DNA from 2 places in the Photobacterium sp. CCB-ST2H9 genome. Region 2 is predicted to be linked to the other one. Evidence: predicted binding sites of a transcription regulator. Region 2 holds the regulator's gene; the other holds the start of a gene.
What was found. Region 2 encodes MetJ, which represses methionine synthesis genes. Its sites were predicted from a motif close to TTAGACNTNTANANGTCTAA; they were not measured.
Positions count from the first base shown of each region.

Region 1: the regulator MetJ is predicted to act here: its motif matches at 7,494-7,513, upstream of metN (methionine ABC transporter ATP-binding protein MetN).

Region 1 is NZ_CP100425.1:702,673-717,886, forward strand. It holds gene L4174_RS03290 (GGDEF domain-containing protein) at 1-93, opposite strand, end outside; gene L4174_RS03295 (patatin-like phospholipase family protein) at 187-1,311, opposite strand; gene L4174_RS03300 (proline--tRNA ligase) at 1,470-3,185, opposite strand; gene tsaA (tRNA (N6-threonylcarbamoyladenosine(37)-N6)-methyltransferase TrmO) at 3,327-4,031, opposite strand; gene L4174_RS03310 (type B 50S ribosomal protein L31) at 4,166-4,417, shown strand; gene ykgO (type B 50S ribosomal protein L36) at 4,427-4,570, shown strand; gene L4174_RS03320 (MetQ/NlpA family lipoprotein) at 4,650-5,465, opposite strand; gene L4174_RS03325 (methionine ABC transporter permease) at 5,587-6,273, opposite strand; gene metN (methionine ABC transporter ATP-binding protein MetN) at 6,263-7,297, opposite strand; gene gmhB (D-glycero-beta-D-manno-heptose 1,7-bisphosphate 7-phosphatase) at 7,648-8,205, shown strand; gene L4174_RS03340 (ABC transporter permease subunit) at 8,566-9,591, shown strand; gene L4174_RS03345 (ABC transporter permease) at 9,593-10,636, shown strand; gene L4174_RS03350 (extracellular solute-binding protein) at 10,665-12,497, shown strand; gene L4174_RS03355 (ABC transporter ATP-binding protein) at 12,515-13,387, shown strand; gene L4174_RS03360 (ABC transporter ATP-binding protein) at 13,424-14,272, shown strand; rRNA gene L4174_RS03365 (16S ribosomal RNA) at 14,591-15,214, shown strand, end outside.
Region 2 is NZ_CP100425.1:264,904-280,117, reverse strand. It holds gene argH (argininosuccinate lyase) at 1-626, opposite strand, end outside; gene L4174_RS01195 (argininosuccinate synthase) at 700-1,908, opposite strand; gene argB (acetylglutamate kinase) at 2,052-2,831, opposite strand; gene argC (N-acetyl-gamma-glutamyl-phosphate reductase) at 2,858-3,871, opposite strand; gene ppc (phosphoenolpyruvate carboxylase) at 4,453-7,083, shown strand; gene L4174_RS01175 (PadR family transcriptional regulator) at 7,448-8,020, shown strand; gene metF (methylenetetrahydrofolate reductase) at 8,149-9,051, opposite strand; gene L4174_RS01165 (bifunctional aspartate kinase/homoserine dehydrogenase II) at 9,333-11,738, opposite strand; gene L4174_RS01160 (O-succinylhomoserine (thiol)-lyase) at 11,735-12,904, opposite strand; gene metJ (met regulon transcriptional regulator MetJ) at 13,090-13,407, shown strand; gene L4174_RS01150 (malic enzyme-like NAD(P)-binding protein) at 13,484-14,731, opposite strand; gene rpmE (50S ribosomal protein L31) at 14,975-15,190, opposite strand.

The sequences.
Region 1 (15,214 bases), 440 kb from region 2:
TTGCAGGATCAGCAAGCGCTGATCAGCCCCCAGTGGTTTGGCTCGGGTTGGTGAAGAATCAGCCAGCGATTTTTGCCAGATAATCGGATCCATGGTTAATGTTGTTGATTAGTAAGGGTTTTAATATAGGAGATTTTAGAACCAGATCAATAGAAAATGGAACAAAATGAAAATCTCTCATTGTTTTTATTCTAAAAACGAACGTAGCTCACCTTCCCGTTCCTGCGCATCCACATAGCCCAAATGAATCAGCGCGTGAATATAATTCGGCTCAAAAAGGATGTAACTGGTCAGTGCGGAATCGTCTTTTGGACTGATCCCTAACAGCCTCATCAGGCTTCTCGCCGCCAGTGGCATATGATGATAGAACGCCTGAGCCAGCGGTTCAAAAGACTGGCTGGGGAACAGGTGCAGGGTTTCGACTGCCTTGGTGGCCATGTTTTTGCGTTCCTCCTCAGGCAGTTTGTGGAGCAGAAGATTGGTATTTTCCAAATGCTCCAGTTCGGCGGCCATGGTATCGCTGAAGATGGTGTCCATCAGGTGGCCGGTCAGCATGCCTAAACCGGGAGCCTGAGTGGGATCTCTGGGTTTGAGCCGCTGGTTGATCAAATCAATGATCAGGATTTTATCTGCCCCCATTTTCATCGACGGGCGCAGCGGTGTCAGCTGATGGATCGAGCCGTCACCATAATAAGCCTGACCAATCCGGCTGGCCGGAAAGACAAAAGGGATCGCCGATGATGCCAGCAGGTGCTCAGTCGTGATCAGTGACCGGCGTCCTTTCGATGTCGAATGCGTCCAGGGCTCGATACTTTGCTGGCCCTGAAAAAAGCTGATTGTTTTTCCGCTTTTGTAACTGGACGTCGTCACGGAAATACCGTGAAGGTTACCCGCCAGGATCTGTTGCTCCAGGCGGGCATAATTGTTTGCCTGATTCAGCAGCTGACGCAAAGGCCGGTTATCCAGCAGCCCAAACGGCGGTCTGGGATGATAAGGCGCCTGCAGTCGGGCAAGCAGCTGGTGGAATAAGTGTTGTGTTATCCCGACAGTGCTGGAGCGGAATACACGACGGCTGTGGAGTCTTGCCCATATCCATTCGAGCTTTTTGACACCCAGGCGAAAACAGGACGCATAGCAGGCGATTGCTGTCGCATTGATCGCTCCTGCTGATGTGCCGCAATAAATGTCAAATGGGCTGTGGTGGTTCCTCGGATACCATTCGGAAATCGCTTTCAGCACACCTACCTGATAGGCAGCCCGGGCACCGCCGCCGGAAAGCAGGAGACTGATTTTTGGCTTTTCCTTGCCCATACTGGCACTTCCACTCCAATGGTAAAAACAGAAATCGCAGACTTTGGTGGCGTCTAGTCTGATGATAAGACTCAGTTTATGCCTATCTTAGACTGAAATTCTGTGGCACAGATACGAAAAAGCCTCCCGAAGGAGGCTTGAAAGAATTGTTTCGGCAATTATGCCAGCTTTTGCTTAATGAAATCCGCAATGCTGTCTGCTGCAACAGGTTCTTTGTTACCGGTAAGGCGGTCTTTGTATTCCACCTCACCGTTTTTCAGGCTGCGGTCACCAATCACCACGGTGTGCGGGACACCGATCAGTTCCATATCCGCGAACATGACACCCGGACGTTCTTTACGATCGTCGAACAGGACTTCAATACCGGCAGCCGTCAGATCGGCGTACAGCTTCTCTGCTGCCTGCTGAACTTCTTCAGACTTATGCATGTTCATTGGTACAATCGCAACCTGGAACGGTGCAATAGCGTCTGGCCAGATGATGCCGTTTTCATCGTTGTTCTGCTCGATAGCTGCTGCGACAACACGCGTACAGCCGATACCGTAGCATCCCATTTCCATCACGGCTTGTTTGCCGTTGGCATCCAGAACTGTTGCACCCATTGAGGCAGAATAGTTGGTGCCCAGCTGGAAGATGTGGCCGACTTCAATACCACGCTTGAGCATGATGGTACCTTGACCACATGGGCTTGGGTCGCCTTCAATCACATTACGCAGATCTTCGACACGGCCCAGTTCGACGTCACGGCCCCAGTTGATCCCAAAGTAGTGCTTGTCATCTACGTTCGCACCGGCACCGAAATCGCTCATCACTGCAACGCTGCGATCAACGATGAACGGAATGCTCAGGCCGACAGGGCCCAGAGAGCCAGGACCTGCGTTTACAACCGCACGGATTTCTTCTTCGCTCGCGAATTCCAGTGGCTTGGCCACACAGTCCAGGTTCTCAGCTTTGACTTCGTTCAGCTCGTGGTCGCCGCGGACGATCAGGGCGATCAGCTCAGCATCAGCTTCCTCAGAAGCTTTCACAAATAATGTCTTCACTGTTTTTTCGATTGGCAGGCCAAATTGTTCGACCAGCTCAGCGATGGTTTTCGCGTTTGGCGTATCAACCAGCTTCATCTCTTCCGTTGGCTCAGCACGCTCAGTGGTTGGTGCCAGCGCTTCGGCTTTCTCGATGTTCGCTGCGTATTCTGACTCGGTCGAGAAGGCAATCAGGTCTTCACCGCTTTCCGCCAGAACGTGGAATTCGTGCGAGCCGCTGCCACCGATTGAACCGGTGTCTGCCAGTACTGCGCGGAAGTCCAGACCCATACGGCTGAAGACATTGCTGTACGCCTGGTACATGTCCTGGTAGGTTTCCTGCAGACTCTCTTTATCCAGATGGAAAGAGTAAGCATCTTTCATGATGAACTCACGGGAGCGCATGACACCAAAGCGCGGACGAACTTCATCACGGAATTTGGTCTGAATCTGATACAGGTTCAGCGGCAGCTGTTTGTAAGATTTGACCTCATTGCGCACCATATCAGTGATGACTTCTTCATGGGTCGGGCCCAGTACAAACGGTCGGTTGTGACGGTCAGCGATTCGCAGCAGCTCAGGACCAAATTTGTCCCAGCGGCCTGTTTCCTGCCACAGTTCAGATGGCTGAACGACAGGCATCAGCGTTTCGACTGCACCGGCTTTGTTCATTTCTTCACGAACAATATTTTCGACCTTACGCAGAACGCGCAGACCAGTAGGCAGCCAGGTGTACAAACCTGAGGCCAGCTTACGGATCATACCTGCACGCAGCATCAGCTGGTGGCTGATCACTTCTGCGTCGTTTGGAGTCTCCTTCAAAGTAGAAAGAAGATATTTACTGGTACGCATTGATGGTATCCGTTGGTAATTATGAGGATTGATTTGGAAGCAGTATATTAGCAGCGTATCGGCCTTTCGCCAAAGGGAACCCGACGCTTATTGGCTTTCCGGTGACGTCAGTCACCGGAAAATAGGGTAAGTATGGTGTGATTATTCGGGCGATGCCAAATCTTCGACCCGGACTTGATTTCCTTCAAACCGGAACTGAACGTTGTAGTTGAACAGCAGGACGCCATACAGTCTGTCGTCTTGTTTGCCTTTTTTGTATGCCGGCCGGGGATCCTGTGCCAGCACTTCTTCAATCACGGCCCGGTGATATGCCGCATCGTTGCCGCTGAGCTTTGACAAGGCTGTTGCTGAGAACTCAACGGGCAGCAAAGCGGGCGTTTCCGCAGCAAAACCGCCGAGAGCATCAGGCAGGCTGTCTGAATATGGAATATAAGGTTTGATATCAATCACGGGCGTACCATCGACTAAATCGACGCCGGCCAGATCCAGTAAAACCTGCCCGTTTTCCTGACGGACTCCCAACAGCTGAATGGCGGACATCCCAATCCCGTTCGGACGAAAAGTCGCCCGGCTCGCAAATACGCCAATGCGTTCGTTTCCGCCCAGCCGGGGAGGTCTCACCGTCGGCCGCCATCCTGCCGATAGGTTCTGATCAAACAAAAACAATAACCACAGGTGACTGAACTGCTCTATACCCCGGACCGATTCAGGACTGTTTGCATCACCACACAGGGCCAGTGTCGCTCTGGCGCTGGGAACTAGTCCGGGCTGGCGCGGAACGGCAAATTTTTCTTTGTAGGGAGAATGAATGATGCCAACGGGCTGTAGCTGGAATGTCTCTGTCATGGTGTTTTCAGGCTGAGTAAAAGATCCCGCAGACCATAACATAAGAGCCTGCCGCAAAGCCCGAAGAAAAAATGCTTGTTGAGAACGAATATCAAATGTTATGTTATAATGTAACATTTGATTGAGGGGGCTTTATGAAACCAGACATTCATCCTGAATACCGGAAAGTGGTATTTCACGACACCAGCGTGGATCAGTATTTTGTGATTGGATCCACCCTGAAAACAGACAAGACGATCCGGTGGAAAGATGGGAAAGAGTACCCGTACTTTTTACTGGACATCTCTTCTGAATCACATCCGTTTTACACCGGGAAGCAGCGCATTATTCAATCGGAAGGCCGGATGGCGAACTTTCAGCGTCGCTTTGCGGCATTCAGCAAATAAGGAAAACTCATGCAGGTATTAAGTTCATTAAAGAGTGCCAAGCAACGTCATCGGGATTGTCAGGTGGTGAAACGCCGAGGCCGGATCTATGTGATTTGTAAATCGAATCCGCGCCTGAAAGCGGTGCAGGGAAAGGTGAAAAAGAAAAAGTAATTGATACAAAGTAAGCGATAAAAAGAAAGCCCCTTGAAGGGGCTTTCTGATGTTGAAAGGGAATATAGTGTCAGGTGGATTACCAGCCTTTCACCACACCGCCTTTGAAGATTTTCATGGCTGCATCGTTCACCGCATCTGACTGGTATGCTTTCACGAACGTTTTCACGTTTTCTGCATTCACGTTGTTTTCACGCGCCACAATCAGGTTTACATATGGTGACTCTTTATCTTCCACGAAGATGCCGTCATGCTCCGGCGTCAGATCAATTGTGCTGGCATAGGTGTTATTGATAATCGCCAGTTTGACGTCGTCCAGAGAACGCGGCAGCTGAGGCGCTTCCAGTTCCACAATTTCCAGATTCTTCGGATTCTCAACAATATCCAGTACGGTTGCGGTCAGGCCAGCACCTTCTTTCAGTTTGATCAGACCCTGTTGTTGCAGCAACAGCAGGGAACGGCCAAGGTTTGTCGGATCGTTTGGCACGGCAATCTGGTCACCGTCCTGCAGCTCATCAATTGATGCGATTTTGCTTGAATAGGCTGCGATTGGGTAAACAAAGGTGTTACCGGCAACGGCGAACTTGTAACCGCGGTCTTTGACCTGCTGATCCAGATAAGGTTTATGCTGGAATGCATTCACATCAATGGAACCTTCTTCCAGTGCTGCGTTTGGCGATACGTAGTCAGTGAAAGTGATCAGCTCAACATCCAGACCATATTTGTCTTTGGCTTCTTTAGCGGCAACTTCAGCAACCTGTGCTTCAGAACCGGCCATCACACCGACTTTGATTTTGCTGTTGTCTACTGCGGCTTCTTTTTCTCCGCAGCCCGTCAGAGCCAGAGCTGAAGCAAGTCCCGCCACTGCGAAGAAGTGTTTAATATTCAGTGCCATTGTACATCTCCTATGTTCAGGGTATCCCTGTACTTTGTTGTCGTTGTATTTCACTAACTTATCGGTATCGCCTGAATATGATGTCCGGCGAATGTGAGTTTTCTGTCTTGTTCTCGTTAACTTATCTGTGGTCGACGCGGCGGACCAGATGGTCACCTGCAGACTGAATCAGCTGGACCAGAATCACCAGCATGACCACGGTAATCATCATGACGGTGCCGTCAAAGCGCTGATAACCGTAACGGATACCGACATCGCCCAGACCGCCGCCGCCGACGGTACCGGCCATGGCCGAATAACTCACCAGCGTGACCAGCGTAATGGTGACTGCGTTGATAATGCCCGGCAGGGCTTCCGGCAGCAGCACCTTGCGGATAATCTGGGTCGGGGTGGCGCCCATGGCTTGCGCAGCTTCAACCAGCCCGCTCGGTACCTCCAGCAGCGCGCCTTCAACCAGGCGGGCAATGAAAGGAATTGCGCCGACGGTCAACGGGACGATTGCCGCAGCGGTGCCGATTGAGCTGCCCACCACAAAGCGGGTAAAGGGGATAATAGCAACCAGCAGGATAATAAACGGGATCGAGCGGCCAATATTGACGACCGTGCCCAAGGCTTTGTTCAGGCCTGGATTTGCCATCAGACCTTTGGGTTTGGTCAGATGCAGGGCAACACCCAGCGGAATACCAATCGCGAAGCCAATCACACCGGAGGCAAACACCATCATCAGGGTTTCACCCAGAGCTTCCGTTAAAAGACCGACCAGACGTTCGTTGGTTTGCCACCAGGCGGCGATAGAATCAAGCAACATAACCCAGCACCTCTACATTAACTTTATGTTCGCGAAGGAAAGCGATGGCTTGTTGTGTCGCTTCCTCTGTTCCGAAAAATTCTGCCAGCATCAAGCCAAACTTCACGCCGCCGGCGTAGTCCATGTCGGCACTCAGAATGTTGGCATCAATACCAAACTGGCGTGACACCTGGCTGAGCAGGGGGGCATCCACGGAGGCGCCGGTAAATTCAAGGCGAATCAGCGGATAGTTGCTTTCCGTGCGGGTGCTCTCCAGTCGTGCCTGATAGTCTTCCGGAATGGAAAGATCCAGGGTTGCGCGAATGAACTCACGTGCCAGTTCTGTTTTCGGATGAGCGAAAATATCGCCGACCGGGCCTTTTTCAACCAATTCGCCCTGACCAATAATGGCCACTTCAGAGCAGATGCTTTTCACCACATCCATTTCATGGGTGATCAGCAAAATGGTCAGGTTCAGCTTGCTGTTGATTTCACGCAGCAGCTCAAGAATAGACTGCGTGGTGGCCGGATCCAGTGCGCTGGTGGCTTCATCACACAGCAGGACTTTCGGGTCTGAAGCCAGCGCGCGCGCAATTGCCACACGCTGTTTCTGACCGCCGCTCAGATTCGACGGATAAGCATGGTGTTTGTCGGCCAGGCCAACCAGTTGCAGCAGTTCGGAGACTTTTCGTTGGATTTCGGTTTTATCTGTGCCGGACAGCTCCAGTGGCAGAGCCACGTTGTCAAAAACAGTCCGCGAAGACAATAGATTGAAATGCTGGAAAATCATGCCGATTTTACGGCGGGCCAGCGTCAGTTCCTGGCTGGAGAGTTGTGTCAGGTCGACTCCGTCGACAATCACATGGCCGGAAGTTGGCTTTTCCAGCAAATTGACGCAACGGATCAGAGTACTTTTACCGGCACCGGACGCACCGATCACGCCGAAAATGGTTCCTTCCCCGATGCTGAGATTGATATCGCGCAGGGCGTGGATGTCTTTATCCCCGACCTTGAAGACTTTATTGACCCTGTTGATTTCTATCATTCTGTGTCCTGCTACTACTTTTGACGTGCCAGAAAATGTGTATCCAGCATAGCGTTGCGGTCATTACTTCGCCTGTTTTAGTGATTTTGTATGCTGAATTGGCGCATGACCTTGTTATTTGTTTGTGTTCGCGGATTTTTTCCGTGCCTTCTGTTGCCTGATGCTAGGGTGTCTAGATGGCTAAGTCAATAGATATTTTTACGTCTAGACGTCCAAATGAGGTTTTTCAGAGGTTGAGCTGAAATCTGTTCGCGAAACCGGTTTGTGTCCTGATGCGGATTAAGAGATGAATCCGGCTGGCAGCCATGCCATAATTTAGTCAATTTTGGTTTCGAGATTTAGGTGGTCGCTTGGCTAAGCCTGCTGTGTTTATCGATCGTGATGGCGTGATTAATGTTGATCATGGTTATGTTCATACCGTGGATGACTTTGAATATATTGAAGGTGTGTTTGACGCCTGTAAGCAGCTCAAAGAGATGGGATATCTTCTGGTACTGGTGACCAATCAGGCTGGTATTGCCAAAGGGATGTACACGGAAGATGAATTTCTGAGTCTGACAGAGTGGATGGACTGGAACTTTGTCGACAATGGTGTGGAGTTTGACGGAATTTATTATTGCCCGCATCATCCGAGTGAGGGGCAGGGTGATTACCTGCAGGACTGTAATTGCCGCAAACCGAAACCGGGAATGTTTGTCTCTGCCCGCGATTTTCTGAAGATTGATATGGCGCGTTCAGTCATGATCGGTGATAAAACCGATGACATGAAAGCGGCTGAAGCGGCAGAGGTCGGCACCAAGATTCTGGTCCGTACCGGTAAGCCGGTGACTGAAGCCGGAGAAGCGCTGGCCACTGTGGTGTTGGATAGTGTTGCTGATGTGCCGAAATGGCTGGCGTCTGTGAAATAAACAAGTTCGTGATGCATTTTTCTGAGCAGGCCAACGGCCTGCTTTTTTATGTCTCGGAATCGGCGGCAATCGAACCAGTGAAATAGCTTCAGAGTATTTGAACAGAACCATTCAGTCTGAGCTTTCATGTTTTGTATTGTCGGTTCTACTGAACCGACGTTATTCATCTGTCTCAACCTGAATGATCCGGGGAGGTGCTGATTTTGATTGTTGATTCATAACATTAATGAGATTAAGTTGAACATTCCGTTTGGTGAAAGAGGCGATTGGATTGCTCTCGTCTGACGGATAGCAAATTTGGACTGGTGCTATACTGCGATTGAAAGGAATTGTGGCAATGACAGGGAGTCATGGAAGCGGATGTTGTCGTATTTTTTGCGCCGCTTGGCGTTAGTGGTCCCTACTTTTATCGGGATAACCGTACTGATCTTTACGCTGACCCGGTTTGTGCCGGGCGGACCCGTCGAGCGGATGCTGGCGAATATTCAGGCCCAGCAGGGGATGTCATCGTCACCGTCCATGGCCGGGGAGAGTAATGCGCTTTCTGAAGAGCAACTGGCAGAACTGAATGCTTTCTACGGGCTGGATAAACCGGTTTTTGAAGCCTACAGTGAGTGGCTGACGAAACTGGTGCAACTGGACTTCGGTTTATCAACCCGTTACTACGAACCGGTCTGGGACATGATTATGGAACGCCTGCCGATTTCTTTGTTTTACGGCGGAGTAACGTTCTTCCTCAGTTACTTTATCTCCATCCCGCTGGGTTACTACAAAGCGCTGAAACACGGTAGTCATTTTGACTCGGCATCTTCGATTCTTATCTTTATCGGTTACGCGCTTCCGGGGTATGTGATTGGTGTCCTGTTGATCACGTTTTTCAGTTATCAGCTGGAATGGTTCCCCATGGGCGGTTTTGTCAGTGACGAATTTGAGGACTACGAAAGCGTCTGGCTGCAAATCAAAGATATTTTCTGGCATGCGTGTTTACCTTTAATTTGTTACCTCATTGGTGATTTTGCCACCCTCACGATGACTATGAAAAATAATATGATGGAGACGTTATCGGCTGACTATATCCGGACAGCCATCGCAAAAGGACTGCCATTTTCTCAGGCGGTCCGTCGGCATGCGTTGCGAAACAGTCTGATCCCCATTGCCAGTCATTTCGGGAACTCGCTGCTCTTTTTCATGACCGGATCGTTTCTGATCGAAGTTATTTTTAATATCGATGGCGTTGGCTTATTAGGATATGAATCAATTATGGAACGGGACTATCCGGTTGTGATGGGGATCGTTGCGATCAATGCCGTTTTATTAATGCTGGGCAATATTATTTCGGATATTTGTGTTGCGCTGGTGGATCCTCGTGTGAGATTCGGAGCCTGATATGTTGTCGCTGAGCCCATTAACCCAGAAAAAAATCAAACGATTTAAAGAGATCCGGCGCGGCTACTGGTCTTTGGTGATTCTTTCTACTTTGCTGGTGCTGTCATTATTTGCTGAGTTTCTGATTAACAGCAAGGCCTTGGTCGTGAAGTATCAGGGGGCCTATTTTTTCCCTGTCATGAGTGATGTGCTGCCCGGAACAACCTTTGGTGAAGACTATCAGAGCGAAGCCCAGTACCGGGACTTAAAGCAACGATTTACAGAAGCAGGACAAGGCGACTACGTCATCATGCCGCTGGTGCCCTGGAATCCGCTGGAGCAGGATTTCAGTGGCGATTTTCCTCCGACGGCACCGGATGCAGAATCTCGGCATTATCTGGGAACTGATACCATCGGGCGGGATATTCTGGCCCGGCTTGTATACGGCTTTCGCATTACCATGGGGTTTGCCTTGCTGACGATGGCGATTTCCTACGCTATCGGAACCATGGTCGGCTGTGCGATGGGGTTTTGGGGCGGCAAGTTTGATTTGCTGGTGCAACGCTTTATCGAAGTCTGGTCGATGGTACCTTTCCTTTACGTCATCATGATTCTGGTGTCGATTACCCAGCCGTCTTTTACCTTATTCGTTGCCATCAATGTGCTGTTTGGCTGGATGGGAATGACTTGGTATATGCGCACAATGACATACAAGGAAGTTGCCAGAGATTACGTGATGGCAGCCAGGGCGATAGGCGCATCGAACTGGCGCATCCTTTATGCGCATATTTTGCCGAATGTGATGGTGATGATTGTGACACTGGCGCCTTTTACCATTGCGGCCAATATTACGGCTCTGACGGCGCTGGATTATCTTGGTCTGGGCCTGATGCCGCCGACACCGAGCTGGGGAGATTTATTGCAGCAGGGAAAATCGAACCTGGATGCACCCTGGATAGTGACGACGGTCGTCACGGCCATTGTGGCTGTTCTGGTGATGGTGACGTTCATCGGTGAAAGTGTCAGGGCTGCTTTCGATCCCAAGAAATTTACCCGTTATAGTTAACAGAGTAGCCACACAACAAGGACGTATGATGAAAAAGACGCTGAGCATATCCGCATTTCTCGCCATGGCTCTGGGCAGCCCGTTGCTGACCGCTGCTGAGTTACCTGCGGGGCTGAAATGGCAATCGAATCTGCATGAACCGCTGTTTGCTTCTCCGCAAGCAAAGTTTGGCGGGACATTTCATACCTACATCGAGAGTTTCCCGCAAACGTTCCGTACGGTCGGTCCGGATTCCAACGGACGATTCAGGTCATGGCTGTTAGACAGTCGCCCGGCTGCGGTCACCCGTCACCCCAATACCTATGCGTGGATCCCGGATATTGCCTCCGAATGGGCGTATGGCGATGATGATAAGACCGTGTATTTCCGGATCAATCCCAATGCGAAATGGTCCGATGGGAAACCGATTACTGCCGACGACTTTACCTTTGTGCTGACCTTCATGCGTTCCAAAGATATTGTTGCCCCCTGGTACAATACCTTTTACAACCAGCAGATAGAGGACGTGATTAAATACGATGACCTGACATTTGCCGTGGTGTCGGCTGAAAAGCGTAATGCTGAAGAACTGATACTTTATGCCAATCTGAGACCGATCCCGGCACATTTCTATCAGCCTAAAACCGATAAAAATAACGACGGCATTCAGGACAACTTTGTCCGCTATTACAACTTCAAGCCGGAGCCGTCTGCCGGACCTTATTACGTTGATGAGATCAAAAAAGGAAAATCTATTTCCTTCAAACATGTCGGGAAAGACTGGTGGGGGTATACCAATCCTTATTACCAGCATCGCTATAATGTGGAAAAAATCCGTATCAAAGTTATTCGCGACAAAGACATTGCCCGTCAGCATTTTGAAAAAGGGGATCTGGATTCTTTCTGGCTGGACACGCCGGAGCTCTGGCGAGAGAAAGCGCAAACACCGAACTTTGAAAATGGCTATATTCACAAGTTCTGGGGATACAACCAGACCCCGATGGGAGCCGGAGGGCTATGGATCAACACGGCCAAGCCGCTGCTGGATAACCTAGACGTCCGTCAGGGGATTGCGCTGGCCAGTGACTTTGACGGCCTGATTGACAAAGTGCTGCGCGGTGATGTAATCCGAAAACCGAATCCTATGGGGATCGGGCATGGTGATTACACCAATACCGACATCAAGGCGCCGCCGTTTAATCCCGAGCTTGCAATCCAGCATTTTGAAAAAGCGGGATTCAGCCAGATTGGCCCGGATGGGATTCGGGTGAATCAGCAGGGACAGCGGCTGTCTTTTGCGATCACTTACAGTTATGGCTACCTCACTCCTCAGATTGCTTACCTGAAAGAACAGGCAAAACTGGCCGGTCTGGAGTTTACCCTGAATTTGGTCGATGGCTCATCTGCGTTCAAGTATGTCCTTGAGAAGAAGCATGAATTGTCATTCCATAATATGGGAACCAGCGAAATTCCCCAGTATTGGGAGTACTTTTATTCGGCCAATGCCAATAAACCGCAAAACAACAACTTCACCAACTACAGCACGCCGGAGCTTGACCGGCTGATCTTGGCGTACCGCTCTGAGTTTGATCTGGAGAAGAAGAAAGCTGAAGCCAGGCAGATTCAGTCGATTATTGCTGATGCCAGCGTGATTGTTCCGGGTTACATGCGTCCTTATGCCCGGGAGGCTTACTGGCGCTGGTTGCAGATCCCCAAACCTGCCATGACCAAATTAACCGAATTTCTTTTTCCGTCCGGCACCTTCCAGGATTTTGGTACCTTCTGGATTGATGAATCGCGTAAAAAGGAAACCAAAGCGGCCATGAAATCAGGCCGGCATTTTGAGCCGGTGACCATAGTTGAAGAGGAATACAAGCTCTGAGCGGAGTGGCGTGTTGTATGGCGAATGAAGAACTGATTCTGCAAGTCCGGGATCTGGAGACAGAATTCAGTACCGATGACGGTATTGTGAAAGTGCTGCACGGTGTCTCGTTTGATGTCAAAAAGGGCCGTACCCTGGGTTTGGTCGGGGAATCGGGCTCAGGAAAGAGTGTGACGGCGATGTCAATTATGGGGCTGCTTCCGCAGCCCTATGGGCGGGTGACCCGGGGAAAGGTACTTTACCGGAATACAGACTTACTCCGGCTGTCGGCCAGAGAAATGTACGCGATGCGGGGGGATCGCATTTCGATGATTTTTCAGGATCCGATGACCGCGCTCAATCCGGTCCATACCATCGGAAAGCAGCTGAACGAAGTGCTGGAACTGCACCGGCCGGAGCTGAAGAAAAAGGAACGCAGCCTTTACTCGCTGGAAATGCTGAAAAAGGTACGTATCCCGATGGCCGAAAAGCGACTTTATGAGTATCCGCATCATTTGTCTGGAGGGATGCGGCAAAGGGTGATGATTGCAATGGCGCTGGCCTGTCAGCCGGATATTCTGATCTGTGATGAGCCAACCACTGCGCTGGATGTCACCATTCAGGCTGAAATCCTGAGACTGATGAAAGCACTTCAGGAAGAAACGGGCATGGCCATGATCTTCATTACCCATGATTTAGGTGTCGTCGCTGAGATTTGCGACGATGTTGCCGTTATGTATGGGGGCAAAGTGCTGGAAACCGCCGGCGTTTTTGAGTTGTTTGATCATCCGCAGCATCCATATACCAAGCGTTTGTTGGGATTGATGCCTGATTTAAACAGACCCGGCAAGCAGATGATCCCGTTTGAACCAATAGACCCGACATTGTTTCCGGAGTTCAGGAAGTCATGACAGACCGTCATTGTTGCCAACATCAGGTGCAGTTCAATGGATGAAATTCTTCGTATCGATAACCTCAAACAGCATTTTATCTCTGGGAAGGGGATTTTTAAGAAGGGCTATACCATCAAAGCGGTTGATGGTGTGTCTTTCTCATTAGCCAGAGGGGAAACGCTCGGGCTGGTGGGGGAGTCTGGCTGCGGCAAGAGCACTTTAGGCCGAAGCATTCTCAAACTGTTTGAGCCAACAGACGGCCGTATCATCTTTGAAGGGCAAGATATTACGGATTTCTCACCGCGTCAGATGCGGCCATTACGAAAAGACATGCAAATCGTTTTTCAGGACCCGCTGGAATCCCTGAATCAGCGACACACCATCGGCATGATTCTTGAGGAGCCTTTCATCATCCATCAGATTGGTCGTGCGGCTGAGCGTAAAAAGTGGGTCCTGGAGTTACTACAGAAAGTGGACTTACCGGCTTCGGCTGTCAATCGCTATCCGCATGAGTTCTCCGGCGGCCAGCGTCAGCGGATTGGGATTGCCCGGGCCATCGCATTAAAACCCAAACTACTTATCTGTGATGAATCTGTTTCTGCGTTGGATGTTTCAGTGCAGGCACAAATCCTGAATTTGCTGCTGTCCTTGCAACAGGAAATGGATCTTTCCGTGATTTTCATCTCGCATGACTTATCCGTGGTGAAACATGTATCCGATCGGGTCGCGGTGATGTATTACGGAAAGATTGTCGAGATTGGCTCGGCAGAACAGATCTATTCATCACCTCAGGCGGAATATACCAAGACATTATTATCTGCGATTCCGATTACGCATCCCCGGCAGCGACAGGACATCATCCAATCAACCCCGAAAACAGCCTTGAAATCGGTCTCAAAATAATCAAATCGAACTTGTTTATCTCTTTTTGTTTAAATGTTGGTCTCTTGAAAATAAAATTCAAAAAAACTATTGCGCTCTCTGAGGAGGTCTCTATAATGCGCCTCCGTTGTCACGATAAACCAAACGGTTCAACGGGATAGCAAAGTTCTTTAACAATTTGACCATGCAATCTGTGTGGGCACTCGACAATGATACAGTCAAAAGATTTTATCAGTGAACTGAGTGACCAATTGGTAGCACTTTTTCGAAAGGGTTACCGGCACAGTCAATTTATCAGTAATCACTGAGCCGCTTTTCTTCGGAAAGGCAACAAAATTCTAATTGAAGAGTTTGATCATGGCTCAGATTGAACGCTGGCGGCAGGCCTAACACATGCAAGTCGAGCGGCAGCGACATGACCGAACCTTCGGGGGACGTTATGGGCGGCGAGCGGCGGACGGGTGAGTAATGCCTGGGAACATGCCTTAGTGTGGGGGATAACCATTGGAAACGATGGCTAATACCGCATAATCTCTACGGAGCAAAGCGGGGGACCTTCGGGCCTCGCGCGCTAAGATTGGCCCAGGTGGGATTAGCTAGTAGGTGGGGTAACGGCTCACCTAGGCGACGATCCCTAGCTGGTCTGAGAGGATGATCAGCCACACTGGAACTGAGACACGGTCCAGACTCCTACGGGAGGCAGCAGTGGGGAATATTGCACAATGGGGGAAACCCTGATGCAGCCATGCCGCGTGTGTGAAGAAGGCCTTCGGGTTGTAAAGCACTTTCAGCAGTGAGGAAGGGGTGAGTATTAATAGTGCTCATCCTTGACGTTAGCTGCAGAAGAAGCACCGGCTAACTCCGTGCCAGCAGCCGCGGTAATACGGAGGGTGCGAGCGTTAATCGGAATTACTGGGCGTAAAGCGCATGCAGGCGGCGTGTTAAGCCAGATGTGAAAGCCCG
Region 2 (15,214 bases):
CGGTCAATCGGATAAGCCGTACCGGCCAGCGCACCCGAGCCGAGCGGACAGGTGTCCAGCCGGTGCAGTGCGTCACTCAGACGCGAGTGGTCCCGCTCGAACATCTCGACATACGCCAGACACCAGTGGGCAAAAGTCACCGGCTGCGCACGCTGCAGGTGGGTATAGCCCGGCAGCACCGTGGTCTGATGCTCACGGGCAACCGTTGTCAGCTGACTCTGCAGATGATCCAGCATCATCAGCAACTGGTGTCCCTGCTGACGGCACCACAGCTTGAGGTCGGTCGCCACCTGATCGTTCCGGGAACGGCCGGTATGCAATTTCTTGCCCAGATCACCCACCCGGTGGATCAGCTGTTGCTCCACCCAGCTGTGAATGTCTTCAGCGTCGGACTGGAGAATCTGTTGCGGATCCTCCATCACCGCCAGCTTCAGCTCATTCAGAGCCAGTTCCAGCTTCTGCTGTTCCGCCTCGGTCAGTACCCCGACCTGACGCAGCGCTTTCGACCAGGCCACCGAGCCAACGATGTCCTGCTCCGCCAGGCGGTAATCAAATCGCAGGGAATCATTGAACTGCTTGAACCGAGTATCTGCTGCCTGACTAAAACGTCCGCCCCATAGTGCCATGGTACTTCTCCTTTCCGGTACGACCGACTTTGCTCACATATCTTGATTGGTAATGCGCTTTACGCTGATAGAATTATTTTTTTTGCTCGTTCAGTGCACGGATACGGCTGGCCAGCGAGTACAGGCGGATAAAGCCACCGGCATGGCTGTGATCGTACACTTCATCTTCACCGAAGGTCGCAAACTCTTCTGAGTACAGACTGTTTGGTGAGCGCTTCTGAACTGCGGTGACCTGGCCTTTGTACAGCTTCAGGACCACTTCGCCATTGACGTCCTGCGCCAGCTCATCAGCCGCAGCCAGCAATGAACGGCACAGCGGCGTAAACCAACGGCCATCGTAAATCAGATGTGAAGCTTTCAGCGCGAGGCTTTCACGGAACTCAAAGGAATCTTTATCCAGTACCAGCTGTTCCACCGCACGCAGGGCTTCCATCATGATGGTGCCTCCCGGGGTTTCATAACAGCCGCGGGATTTAATCCCAACCAGACGGTTTTCTACGATATCGATCCGACCGACACCGTGCTCAGCACCTTTCGCGTTCAGATACACCAGAGCTTCATAAGGTGACATGGCTTTGCCATCAACCGCGACAATCTCGCCTTTTTCAATTTTGACCGATACCTGCTCCGGCGTATTCGGGGCATCTTCCGGATCCTTGGTCCAGACCCAGCACAGCTCATTTGGCTGATTCCATGTATTTTCCAGTACACCGCCTTCGGTCGAGATGTGCCAAGCATTGGCGTCACGGGAGTAGATTTTTTCTAAGGTCGCTGTGGTCGGAATTTTACGCTCTGCCAGATAATCCAGCAGGGCTTCACGACTGCGCAGGTCCCACTCACGCCAAGGCGCAATCACAGTCAGCTGAGGTGCCAGCGCTGCATAAGCACTTTCGAAACGGACCTGGTCGTTCCCCTTACCGGTACAACCGTGACACAGGGCATCGGCACCCACTTCCAGCGCACACTCTACCTGAGCTTTCGCGATAATCGGACGCGCCATCGACGTGCCCAGCAGGTATTTGCCTTCGTATACCGCACCGGTTTTCAGACTTGGGTAGATGTAATCTTTGACCATCTCTTCTTTCAGGTCTGCGATGTAGCAGGCAGATGCACCCGAGGCCAGTGCTTTTTCTTCAATGCCTTCCAGCTCAGCTTCACCCTGACCCACATCGGCCACAAAGGCGACGACTTCACAGTCATAGTTTTCTTTCAACCATGGAATGATGGCCGAAGTATCCAGACCGCCGGAATAAGCTAATACGACTTTGTTTACCTTGCTCATTGTTACTCTCCTTCGTTGCCTGCGCGACGGTCATCCCGTTCAGGCGGTATCAATCTTGATGTTTGAAACGACAAATTCAATTGGGTTAATTTTTATATCCGAACCCGGATTTTGCGCCAGCGTCCGGATGCAAATCTGCTGACTCAGAGCACAAATCGGGTTCCGATTTGTTCCCCTTCAAACAGCGCCAGAAGTTTGTCCGGATAACGCCAGCCCGCAATTTCGACCGGACGTCCTAAACCTTTGGCGGCCTCAAACGCTGCTTTCACTTTTACAATCATGCCGTCGGTAATCACCGCTTGCTGGATCAGCGCATCCGCTTTAACTTCAGTCAGCGATTCAATCAGATGGCCTTTGCCATCCAGCACGCCACTGACATCTGACAGCAGGACCAGCTCAGCATCCAGTGCAGCGGCGACGGCCACGGCGGCCTGATCGGCATTGACATTCATCAGTTCACCGTCAGCTGTCAGGCCAATTGAACTGATAATCGGCAGGTAACCCGATGCCATCAGACCGGCCACCAGACTGCTGTCACCCGGTGCGGCTTTACCGACAGCACCCAGTTCCGGGTCCAGCTCAGTCACCTGGCACAGACCACCATCAGCCAGCCCCAGACCGACCGCTTTCACACCGCACTTTATCGCATGGCCCTGCAGCATCTTATTGGCAGTCCCTGCCAGTGCGCCCGCAATCACGCCAATCTGATCCACCGGGGTCACCCGCAGCCCCTGCTTCTTCACCGTTGGCAGATTGAGCTTTTTCATCAGGTCATCCACCAGATAACCGCCGCCATGTACCAGGAGCAAAGGACGATTCGCCTTCGCCTGATATGCACTGATGGCTCCAAAGACTTTCTCGAGCGTGTCGCTGCACGACAATACGGCTCCACCCAATTTGATCACTAACGGCGACTGTTCCATCCCGCTTCTCCTTTCAACAGCCAGACTTAGCCAACCAGCGCAGTCAACGGCGCAAAACCATTACGAATATTGATACATTGCATCGCCTGAGACGATGCACCTTTCAGTAAATTGTCGATGGCTGAGGTCAGGATGACGTACTGCCCCTGCACCTGCCAACCGATGTCACAGAAGCAAGTATTTACCACATCCTGCAAACGTGCTGCCTGATTGCCCAGCAGACGCACCGCCTGTTCGCCAGACTGGTGATAAGCTGCTGACATCGCCGCCGAGACGGCTTCGGGGGTCACCCCCGGAGCCAGTCTGGCCGTGATTGTGGCCAGGATGCCGCGCTTAAAATTGCCGAGATGCGGGGTAAAGATGACGTCAGTTCCCAGATGCGCCGAAATTTCAGGCTGATGACGGTGGGTAAACACACCGTAGGCCTGCAGGCTGACTTCGCAGAAACTGTTGGTCATGCTGGCTTTGCGTCCGGCGCCGGAGACACCACTCACGGCATTGATTACCGGCCATTGCTGAGTATCCAGCAGCCCGGCTGCCAGCAATGGTTTCAGGGCCAGCTGAGAAGCTGTCGGATAACACCCGGGAACAGCAACGAGCTGCGCCTGGCGAATAGCATCGCCGTTCCACTCAGCCAGACCGTAGACCGCTTCGTCCAGCCATTGGGCATGCTGATGTGAAAATCCATAATAGCGGGTATAAAAATCATCGCCTTTCACCCGGAAAGCCCCGGACAGATCAAAGACCTGACAGCCAGCTTCCAGGAAAATCGGAGCCAGGTCATGGCTCACCTCATGCGCCGTGGCCAGCAGCACGATATCGGAAGAGTTAGCGACCGCAGCTGCATCAGTCAGCGGCTGAAGTGGTAAATCGACCAGTCCGCGTAATTGCCCGTGCAGTTCGCTGATGGCTTTACCGGCATCCAGACTGTTTTCAGACACATAGAGACCGGCCAGCTGCAAATGCGGATGTTTCAGTACCATGGCTGCCAGTTCCGCACCGGTATAGCCGCTGGCACCAATGATAGAGGTATTCAACATATAAGATCCTGTTGTCATCGTTGTGAAATTCACTATCAAGAAAATATAACTGCTGTATGTTTCAGCGCGTGACGCCAGGCAGGCGCGTCATGGAAGGTGCCAGAGACACCGGGCGATAGAGACTTAGCGTCGTCGGAAGGAATGCTGCTTGTGGTTCATCGCCTGGTTCATACTGCTGCTGATGGCCTCTGGTTGATCATAAAAGACGTCTTGCGACATACCGTTTATCTGTTTGCTGCATGACATCAAACTTGTTTTGTTATTCACATACAAACCAAATAAACAGATTTTTATTCATTAATTATGAATTTTTATATTTACCCTTTTCGGTTTTTTATGTCAAGCCAGACGGCAGAAAAAAGTATGCTTCGTGACGGCTGCACGGTGATACGTCATGCTCTGGCTGTAAAAATAAAGAAAGTAAATTACAGAACAGATAGAGTCCGCAGGATTCATGCACGTCGTTTGATAGGATTTTTGTCTAAAAAGGGCCTACTTATTGACCTTTCGCCCCAATGAAGGCTAGATTGTTGGCAACGCCTTGGCGATTGGATGTAACAAAATTACGATATGGATGCGATATGAACGAAAAGTACAGTGCGTTAAAAAGCAATGTCAGTATGCTTGGCCACTTGCTGGGTAACACCATCAAGGATGTCCACGGCAGCGAACTGCTGGATAAAGTTGAAACCATTCGAAAACTGTCAAAATCGGCCTGCGCCGGGAACAGTGACGATCGGGAAAAACTGATTACCGAGCTGCAGAACCTGCCAGATGATCAACTGCTGCCTGTTACCCATGCGTTCAGTCAGTTCCTGAACCTGACCAACATCGCCGAGCAATACCACACGATTTCCCGCCATTGCGAAGATCTGGTATGCAGTCCGGATGAAATGGACAGTCTTTTTGCCAAGCTCAAAGATGAAAGCATCACTGAGCTGGACTCGCTGCAGGCTGTTCGTGAACTCAACATCGAACTGGTGCTCACCGCACACCCGACGGAAATCGCCCGTCGCACCATGATTCACAAGCTGGTGCAAATCAATAAATGTCTGTCCCAGCTTGAATTGAACGAGCTGTCTCACCGGGAGCGCCAGAGAGCAGAACGCCGTCTGGAGCAACTGATTGCTCAGGCCTGGCACTCCGATGTGATCCGTAAGCAACGCCCCAGCCCGCTCGATGAAGCCAAGTGGGGTTTTGCCGTCGTTGAGAACTCATTATGGGAAGCCGTCCCGGAGTTCCTGCGCCAGTTTGATGAAAAGCTGCATCAGCACCTGGGTGAAAGCCTGCCGCTGGACGCCGCGCCTGTGAAATTCTCTTCCTGGATGGGGGGAGACCGTGACGGGAACCCGTTCGTCACTGCCAAGATCACCCGTGAGGTATTGCTGCTTTCACGCTGGAAAGCAGCAGATCTGTACCTGAACGATATCCAGGAACTGGTCAGTGAGCTGTCAATGGTTGCCTGTAATGACGAAGTCCGAGAGCTGGCTCATGGCGCCCATGAACCGTATCGTGAAATCGTCAAAGGACTTCGCACGTTGCTGACCCAGACCCGTGACGTGCTGGATGCAAAAATCAAAGGCCATGATGTGCCGAAAGTTGCGATTCTGGAAGATGTCGAGCAGCTTTGGGCACCACTACATGCCTGTTACCAGTCTTTGCACGAATGCGGCATGGGCATCATTGCTGATGGCCTGCTGCTGGATACGCTGCGTCGCGTCCAGTGTTTTGGCGTCCATCTGGTACGTCTGGATATCCGTCAGGAAAGTACCCGTCACTCCAATGCGATTTCAGAACTGACCCGCTATCTGGGACTGGGAGATTACGACCAGTGGAGTGAACAGGACAAAGTGGCTTTCCTGGTCCGCGAGCTGGCTTCAAAACGCCCACTGCTGCCTCGTGACTGGCAACCCTCAGAGCCAGTTCAGGAAGTTCTGGACACCTGTCGCGTCATTGCTGAGCAATCCCGACAGGCGCTGGGTGCCTATGTGATTTCCATGGCCCGGACAGCTTCCGATGTTCTGGCTGTTCACCTGCTGCTCAAAGAAGCCGGATGTCCTTTCCGCCTGGATGTCTGTCCGCTGTTTGAAACCCTGGACGATCTAAACAACGCGGAATCTGTCATCACCCAGCTGATGAATATCGACTGGTACCGCGGTTTTATTCAGAACCACCAGATGGTCATGATTGGCTATTCCGACTCCGCCAAAGATGCCGGTGTGACCGCGGCTGGCTGGGCACAGTACCGCGCCATGGAAGCCCTGGTGAATGTCTGCGATGACGCCGGTGTTGAACTGACGCTGTTCCACGGTCGTGGCGGTAGTATCGGCCGTGGTGGTGCGCCGGCTCACGCTGCCCTGCTGTCTCAGCCGCCACGCAGCCTGAAAGGCGGCCTGCGTGTCACGGAGCAGGGCGAAATGATTCGCTTCAAACTGGGTCTGCCGGATGTGGCAGTCAACAGCCTGAATCTCTATGCCAGCGCGATCCTGGAAGCCAACCTGCTGCCGCCTCCGGCACCAAAGCAGGAGTGGCGGGATGTCATGGACAATCTGTCTGATATCTCATGCGGCGCTTACCGCGCTGTGGTTCGTGGTCATGAATCTTTTGTCCCTTACTTCCGTGCTGCCACGCCGGAAATGGAGCTGGGTAAACTGCCACTGGGCTCCCGTCCGTCGAAGCGGAATCCGAAAGGCGGTGTTGAAAGTTTACGTGCAATTCCATGGATCTTCGCCTGGAGTCAGAACCGCCTGCTGCTGCCAGCATGGCTGGGTGCAGGAAAAGCAATTCAGCATGTGATTGATCAGGGGAAAGCATCACTTCTGGAAGATATGTGCCGTGAATGGCCATTCTTCTCTACCCGACTGGGTATGCTGGAAATGGTTTACAGCAAGACCAATATTCAGATTGCAGAGTATTACGATCAGCGCCTGACCGACGAAAGTCTGTGGCCGCTGGGACAAGAACTCCGCGACCAGTTACAGCGCGATATCAAGGTCGTCCTGAACGTCGAGAACAGCGATCACCTGATGGAACAAGACCCTTGGGGTGCTGAATCTATCCGCCTGCGTAATGTTTATGTTGAGCCGCTGAACATGCTTCAGGCTGAGCTGTTGCACCGGACCCGTCAGCAGGAAACAGTCTCGCCAATGCTGGAAGAAGCCCTGATGGTCACGATTGCCGGCATCGCTGCCGGTATGCGCAACACCGGCTAAATCCCGCATTTCCAAATCAAAACAGGCCACCTTCGGGGTGGCCTGTTTTTTGTTCGCAATTAAGACAATACGAAATTCCGAATTTCAGCTATGGTCTATATACGTGCAGTGAATCAACATGAAGGAAACTTTGTGCACTGCATGCAGTCCGCATAATTGGACAAACGTCACAAGATAACTAATTGCTCACTGTTCACCACAGAATATTTATGCTTCTGCTGGTTGCAGTGATTCAATTGATGATATCCTATGTGATCTCGGCCGGGCACTGCAACAATACGATTATAAAAACGCCTAAGAGCGGATGGGTAACGTAACACCCGGTCGATTTATTTTTTTTGTAGTATTTTAACGGATAGAAGAGATGTCACTACCACACGTCATTTTGACCGTGCTGAGTTCGCGTGATGCGACCGGCTACGACATTACGAAAGAGTTCTCTCACAGTATCGGCTATTTCTGGAAAGCCAGTCATCAGCAGGTATACCGCGAGTTGAACAAAATGGCCACCAACAATCAGGTTACCTGTAAACTTGAACCTCAGGAGGGTAAACCGGATCGTAAGGTATATTCCATTACCGATCTGGGCCGGCAAGCGCTGTTTGAGTGGTTCCAGGAACCCGCTCGTAATCCAACCATCCGTGATGAGTTTTCTGCCAAACTGCTGGTCTGCGGCGTACACAACTCGCAGCCAATGCAGCAACAGCTGGAAGCACTGATCGAAGAATCTCACACACTGATGAACCATTACCATGAGCTGGAGAAAGTCCATTTCGCCAACTACAAAGACATGGATCGCCAATCTCGTCTGGATCGCCTGACCCTGCGTCGTGGCATCCACAACCGCCAGGCCTGGATTGACTGGGCAGAAGAAGTACTGGCAGAACTGAAAGATATGGACAGCTCTGAAAGCAGCGTTGCTCTGAGCGCTGAGTAAAGACCACGACTCCCGGACCGGGAGTCCGTGATGTACCGCCATAAACAGGTACACCATCATCTTTTCATCAAAAAAGCCGCTTTCGCGGCTTTTTCTTTTTGGTCTCTGTCAGGTTCCCCGAGGCTTGCTCAGACGGCCGCTTCCGCTTCAGCGCGGACACCCAGCGTATGGCAGATTGCATAGGTCAGCTCTGCGCGGTTCAGGGTGTAGAAATGGAAATCCTTCACGCCTTCACGGCTCAGTACACGAACCATATCAATCGCATTACTGGCGCCGACCATCTGGCGACTCAGCAAATCATCGTCCAGTCCCTGATACTGCTTCTCCAGCCAGTTCGGAATTTTCACGTTATTGGTCTGGGCAAATCGCTTTGCCTGCTTCATGTTCACCACAGGCAGGATCCCCGGCACAATCTCAACATCAATGCCGGCAGCCACACAACGGTCGCGGAAGCGCAGGTAGCTCTCCACATCAAAGAAGAACTGAGTAATCGCACGGTTTGCACCAGCATCCACTTTACGCTTCAGGTTAATCAGATCAGCCTGCGCACTTTTCGCTTCCGGATGCACTTCAGGGTAAGCCGCCACCGAAATGTCGAAATCGGCTTCTGCTCGCAGCAGTTCCACCAGATCAACGGCATACATATCCGGCTTCCCGCCGTTCGGTGGCAGGTCGCCACGCAGGGCCACAATGTTTCGAATCCCGTTTTTCCAGTAATCACGGGCAATGGAACGTAACTCATCACGGGAAGCATCAATACAGGTCAGATGGGGGGCTGCAATCAGACCGGTCTGATCTTTGATATCTTTGATGATCGAGTGAGTCCGATCCCGCTCACCGGAGTTGGCACCATAAGTGACCGAGACAAACTTGGGTTTCAGCGTTTTCAGACGATGAATCGAGGACCACAGGGTTTCCTCCATCGCAGGCGTACTTGGCGGGAAGAATTCAAATGACACATTGATCGCACCGTTCAGATCGGCGATGTTCTGATTTAAAGCATCCAGATGATTGGCGTAAGAGTAACCCATAATTGAAACCTTCCTGCTGATGGCCTGCGGCCTTCCCTGTAAACTCTGACGCCGAATAACCATTTAGACGTCTATATGTCCACAGAATGTCTTGTAACCAATTTAATGTCAACCGCATAAACATGAATTTTTCTCAACATCAAATCCCACTTTCTTCAAGTTCGGAATTTAGCACCTTAGGCTCCCGTTCAGCCCGCGTACTCACTGTATTGTGAAGATAGCAAATACAACAAAGGGCAGCGGAAAACTGCCCTTTCGATCTATCTCATCACCCGAAAATCTTACAACAGGTTCGCCAGACGATTCAGATCGGACAGCAAGGCACCGGCCGTCACGTCACGCCCTGCGCCCGGGCCGCGGATCACCAGCGGATTCTCGCGGTACCAGCGGCTTTCAATGGCAAAAATATTGTCACAAGGCAGCAGGTTGGCCAGGGCATGCTCCGGCTCCAGTGCATCCAGTCCCACAGCGGCCTGGCCATTTTTATCCAGCCGGGCCACATAACGCAGCACCTTCCCTTCCCGTTGAGCTTTGGTCAGGCGAGCCTGCAGCCGTTCATCCAGAACAGGCCCCTGCTCAAAGAAGGCATCCAGACTCAGACCGGCCAATTCCTCCGGCACCAGTGATTCCACTTTCACCTGTTCAGGCTCCAGTGCCAGACCGGACTCTCGCGCCAGAATCACCAGCTTCCGCATGACATCACTGCCATCCAGATCATGCCGGGGATCCGGCTCCGTCAGCCCCTGCTGCCAGGCCTGCTCCAGTAACTGACTGAACGGCAGACTGCCGTCAAATTGCTGGAACAGCCAGGACAGGGTCCCGGAGAAAATCCCCGACACGGCAATAATAGTATCGCCGCTGTCACGCAGGTCTTTCACCGTATGGTTCACCGGTAACCCGGCCCCGACCGTCGCGTTATACAGCCAGTGACGGCTGCTTTTCTCAAAGGCATCGACCACGGCACAATAGACGTCTCCCGGTGCGGAGCCGGCCACTTTATTGGCTGAGATCAAATGCAGGCCACTGCTGGCAAAGTCAGAATACCGTTCAGACAGCGCCTTGCTGGCCGTCACATCCAGGACCACCAGCTCGTCGTAATCATGCTGACCCAACGCAGGCAACCAGTCGCTGCCATCGGTAGCTTCGTTGTCAAACTGGGTCAGCGCACGCTCTGTCGGAATACCTTGCAGGTCAATCCAGAAACGCCGGCTGTCGGCGACCCCGATCAGGGTAAAACTCATGCCATGACGCTTTTCCAGCGTCGCCTTCTCTTCCCCGAACAGTTCCAGCCACCGGCTGCCGATATTGCCCTTACCGCAAAGGATCAGACCAATACGCTTCTGAGCCTGAAACAGACTCTGGTGGATCTGCTGAACCAGTGCCTGAGTGTCGGCCTGACGCAGCACAGCAATCAGACTGAGACCGGATTCAGCCTCAGTAACGAATTCAACCGGCTGCCCTTTCAGCTGTTGCTGGAAGCCATGGCAGTGGACCGGATTATTCACCACACCAGCTCCCACGGCGGCAACCATGGTAAAGCCATCCCGGAGGCGGATCTCGGCATGAATACCACTGTCCTGTAACAGCAGCAGCACGCCATTGGCAACCTCGGCGGTATAAGCCAGCTGGATCCGCCCGGTATCCGTTTCAACATGCTGTGCCAGCGGCAGTGCCTGCTCCTGAGGTAACAGCCTTGCCAGCGTTTGCGTCAGCTGAGTCAACGACCGGGCACCGCTCACCGACAACTCGAGCAGACAGACGTCATCCAGAGAGGTAATAATTTTGGCCCCGCGGCCGGAAGCCAGCACCCGCTCAACCCGGGTCGAACCGGATTCAGGTTGCTGGCTGCAGCGTAACGTCAGGTCAATCGCACTCTGAGCCACAGGCTGCAACGTACGGCTGTGCAGAACCGGCGCAGCCAGCCGGGCCAGTTCATCCGCTTCATCCAGACGCAGTAATGGCAGCAGACAGGCATCGTTGACTACGCGCGGATCGGCACTGTATACCCCGGCGACGTCACTCCAGATTGTCACCCGGCAGACACCCGCCAGCGCACCGATGACAGTCGCAGAATAGTCAGAGCCGTTTCGGCCCAGCAGTACGGTCTCCCCGCCCTGATTCGCGGCCATGAATCCTGTCATCACCAGACGGTGACCGCTGTGCTGCGCCAGTTCATTCTGAAGCAGCGGCAGGGAACGGCCGCGATCAACCTCCGGCTGAGCTGCCCGTTCGGCCCGAAGGAACAGTCGTGAGTCCAGTGCCCGTGCCGCCATTGCTTTCTGAGACAACAACGCAGCCAGCAACCGTGATGACCACAGCTCGCCGTGACCCAGTACCCAGGCCTGTCTGGCCGGGGTCATATCACTGCCGGAAAGCTGGCCCAGTGCACTGAATTCCAGATGCAGGGCTGTCAGGAGCTCATCAGCTTCCCCGCCATCCAGCAGCTCTTCAACCAGATGCTGCTGAAAATTTCGCAAGTCCTGCAGGCTCTCATGCGCCAGACGACCATCCTGATTCAGCAGCGACAGCCACTGAATGAGCCGGTTCGTCGTTTTCCCGGCCGCCGAGACCACAATCAGATCTTCTGCATCAGAATACTGCAGCAAAATGTCAGCAACATTCCAGAAGCAACCGGCATCCGCCAGACTGCTGCCGCCGAATTTGTGTAACTGCCGTCCCTGGGTCATGCGCTGATCTCCGCAGCTTTAGCAAAGGCCTGCGCCAGATCGGCAATCAGATCTTCCGCATCTTCCAGTCCCACTGACAAACGCAGCAGAGACGGCAGCAGGCCAGCCTCCAGCTGAGCTTCATCAGACATCGCCCGGTGGGTCATGCTGGCCGGGTGGGCAATCAGACTTTCCGTTCCCCCCAGCGATTCCGCCAGCGAGAAACATTCCAGCGCAGCCACAAAGACTTTCAGCTGCTCCATACTGCCCGCCAGTTCGAAACTCAGCATAGAGCCAAAACCCGCCTGTTGCTTCGCCGCAATGTCATGCCCCGGATGATCCGCGAGACTCGGATGATAAATCTTACCCACCAGCGGCTGGGTCTGCAGATAGGCCAGCAAACGGGCTGAGTTTTCCTCATGCATGCGCATCCGAGGCACCAGAGTCCGGACCCCGCGCAGGGTCAGATACGCATCAAACGGCGCGCCGGTGGCACCGATACAGTTCGCCCACCAGGACAGTTTTTCAGCATGCTCGCTGTCTTTGGCAATCAGCACCCCGCCCACAACATCGGAGTGACCATTGATGTACTTGGTTGTCGAATGCACGACGAAGTCCGCGCCCAGCGCAATCGGCTGTTGCAGGGCCGGAGACAGGAAAGTGTTATCGACGGCGACCAGCGCGCCAACCGCATGGGCCTGCTCACATAACTGAGCCACATCCACCACACGCAGCAAAGGGTTAGAAGGTGTTTCAACCCAGACCAGCTTCGGTTTTTTTGCCAGTGCCGCAGCCAGCGCCTGGGCGTCGCCCTGATCGACAAACTGCACCTTGAAATCCCCTTTACCGGCCCGGGTATTAAACAAGCGGTAAGTCCCGCCGTAGCAGTCATGCGGTGCCACAACCAGATCTTCCGGTCCCAGTTGGGCGGTCGCCAGCAGGTTGATGGCCGCAGTCCCGCAACTGGTCACCACGGCCCCGGCACCGCCTTCCAGCTCCGCCAGCGTATCCGCCAGCAGGTTTCGGGTCGGATTGCCCGAGCGGGAATAATCGTACTGGGGCAACGTCCCGAGTTCAGGAAAGCCATAGGTTGAGGTCAAGTAAATCGGTGGGACCACTGCGCGAAAAGGCTGATCCGTTTCAATGCCGCTGCGTACAGCGATTGTTGCTGTTTTCTTGTCGCTCATCTTCTAGCTTCCTTGTTCCTTGGGGTGGCCGGGGCCGACGGTCATCAAATTCCCACAACCTTAGCTATATTTAAAAAAGACGTCAACACTTCCAGACGTCTATATGTCTTTGCTTGTGGCAGTAAATCCCGCTAAAATTCCCCCATACAATATTTCAAAACCCTATATCGCTGAGAAGGTAAACAATGGCAAAGTGGAACGGTGAGTACATCAGCCCTTATGCGGAACATGGCAAGAAAAATGAGCAGGTCAAAAAAATCACTGTCTCTATCCCATTAAAGGTTCTGAAGATCCTCACGGATGAACGCACCCGTCGTCAGGTGAACAACCTGCGGCATGCCACCAACAGCGAACTGCTGTGTGAAGCATTTCTCCATGCTTATACCGGTCAGCCATTACCAACCGATGACGACATCCGGAAGGACCGTCCAGACGATCTGCCTGCAGAAGCGAAGGCCATCATGGAAAGCCTAGGCATCGAATACGAAGACATTAACGAATAAAAAAGATAGTCGGCCGAAGTAAAAAAAAACCAGCCTGACGGCTGGTTTTCAATGCAAAACGCAAAATGATGTCTCTTTACACTTCCATGTAACCCACAGGCATTTCGATGCGGGCAACGCCTGACTCTACCGCAGCAACAGCGACCGCTTTCGCAACGCGAGGCAGCAAACGCGGATCCATTGGCTTAGGAATAATATAGTCAGGACCGAACTCCAATTTCTCAACACCAGCCGCCTTGGCCACTTCCGCCGGAACCTTTTCTTTCGCCAGTTCACGGATGGCATGAACCGCAGCCAGTTTCATCTCGTCATTAATCTCGCTGGCACGCACATCCAACGCACCGCGGAAAATGAACGGGAAACAAATCACGTTGTTCACCTGGTTCGGATAATCCGAACGGCCGGTCCCCATGATGAGATCATCACGCACGGCATGAGCCAGCTCCGGCTTAATTTCCGGATCCGGGTTAGAACAGGCAAACACAACAGGCTTTTCAGCCATCAGCTTCAGTGCTTCAGCAGACAGCAGATCCGGACCAGACACGCCCACAAAAATGTCGGCACCCTCAATCACGTCTTCCAGAGTACGCTTGTCGGTATTGTTAGCAAACAGCTGCTTGTATTCGTTAATGTCGTCACGACGGGTGTGGATCACACCTTTACGGTCCAGCATGTAGATCTTTTCACGCTGGGCACCACACTTAATCAGCAGTTCCATACAGGCAACTGCCGCCGCGCCCGCACCCAGACAGACGATCACCGCTTCATTGATATCTTTGCCCTGCAGTTCCAGTGCATTGAGCATCCCGGCTGCAGTTACAATTGCGGTACCGTGCTGGTCATCATGGAAGACCGGCACCTGGCAACGTTCAATCAGACGCTTTTCAATCTCAAAACAGTCAGGTGCTTTGATATCTTCCAGGTTGATCCCGCCGAAGGTGTCGGCAATGTTTGCGACCGTATCGACGAACTCGTCGATGGTGCGGTGTTTAACTTCGATATCAATCGAATCCAGGCCCGCGAAACGCTTGAACAGCAGCGCCTTGCCTTCCATCACTGGTTTGGATGCCAGCGGGCCGAGATTACCCAGACCAAGAATGGCCGTACCATTGGTGATCACGGCAACCATATTGCCTTTACCAGTGTACTTATAAACATTTTCTGCGTTCTGGGCGATCTCCCGCACAGGTTCGGCCACACCCGGGCTGTACGCCAGGGCGAGATCTTCTACTGTGTTGGCAGGCTTGCTCAGTTCAACCGAAATTTTCCCGGGGACAGGGTAAGCATGGTAATGAAGTGCTTGTTGACGAAAATCTTCAGACATAGTTATTAGAATCCTGAATGGATGGATGTTCGGTTCGGTATTGAACAATGGATCATATTCGATAGCAGCACAAAATCCTAGTTCGCGCAAGCTGGTAATACCAAGGGAATCACGGATGCGGGCCGGAAAAATGCCGGGCAGTGACGGAGGCGGGAACTGAGGGGGAAATGATTAAGAAACGGGGCGCATAAATGCAAAAAGGGACGCCGCAGCGTCCCTTTTCTCGACAGTGTCTTCGAGCAATTACTTGCTAGACAGAGCGCCGAAACGCTTGTTGAATTTGTCGATACGGCCACCGGTGCTCACTTGACGCTGCTTACCAGTGTAGAATGGGTGACATTTGTCGCACACATCCAGGTTGATGTCGTCTTTACTCAGAGTTGAGTTGAAGACGAAAGTGTTGCCGCAAGAACAACGAGCGTTTACAGCAGTGTATTCTGGGTGGATACCTTGTTTCATGGGGAAACCTCATAGCTAAGGCCG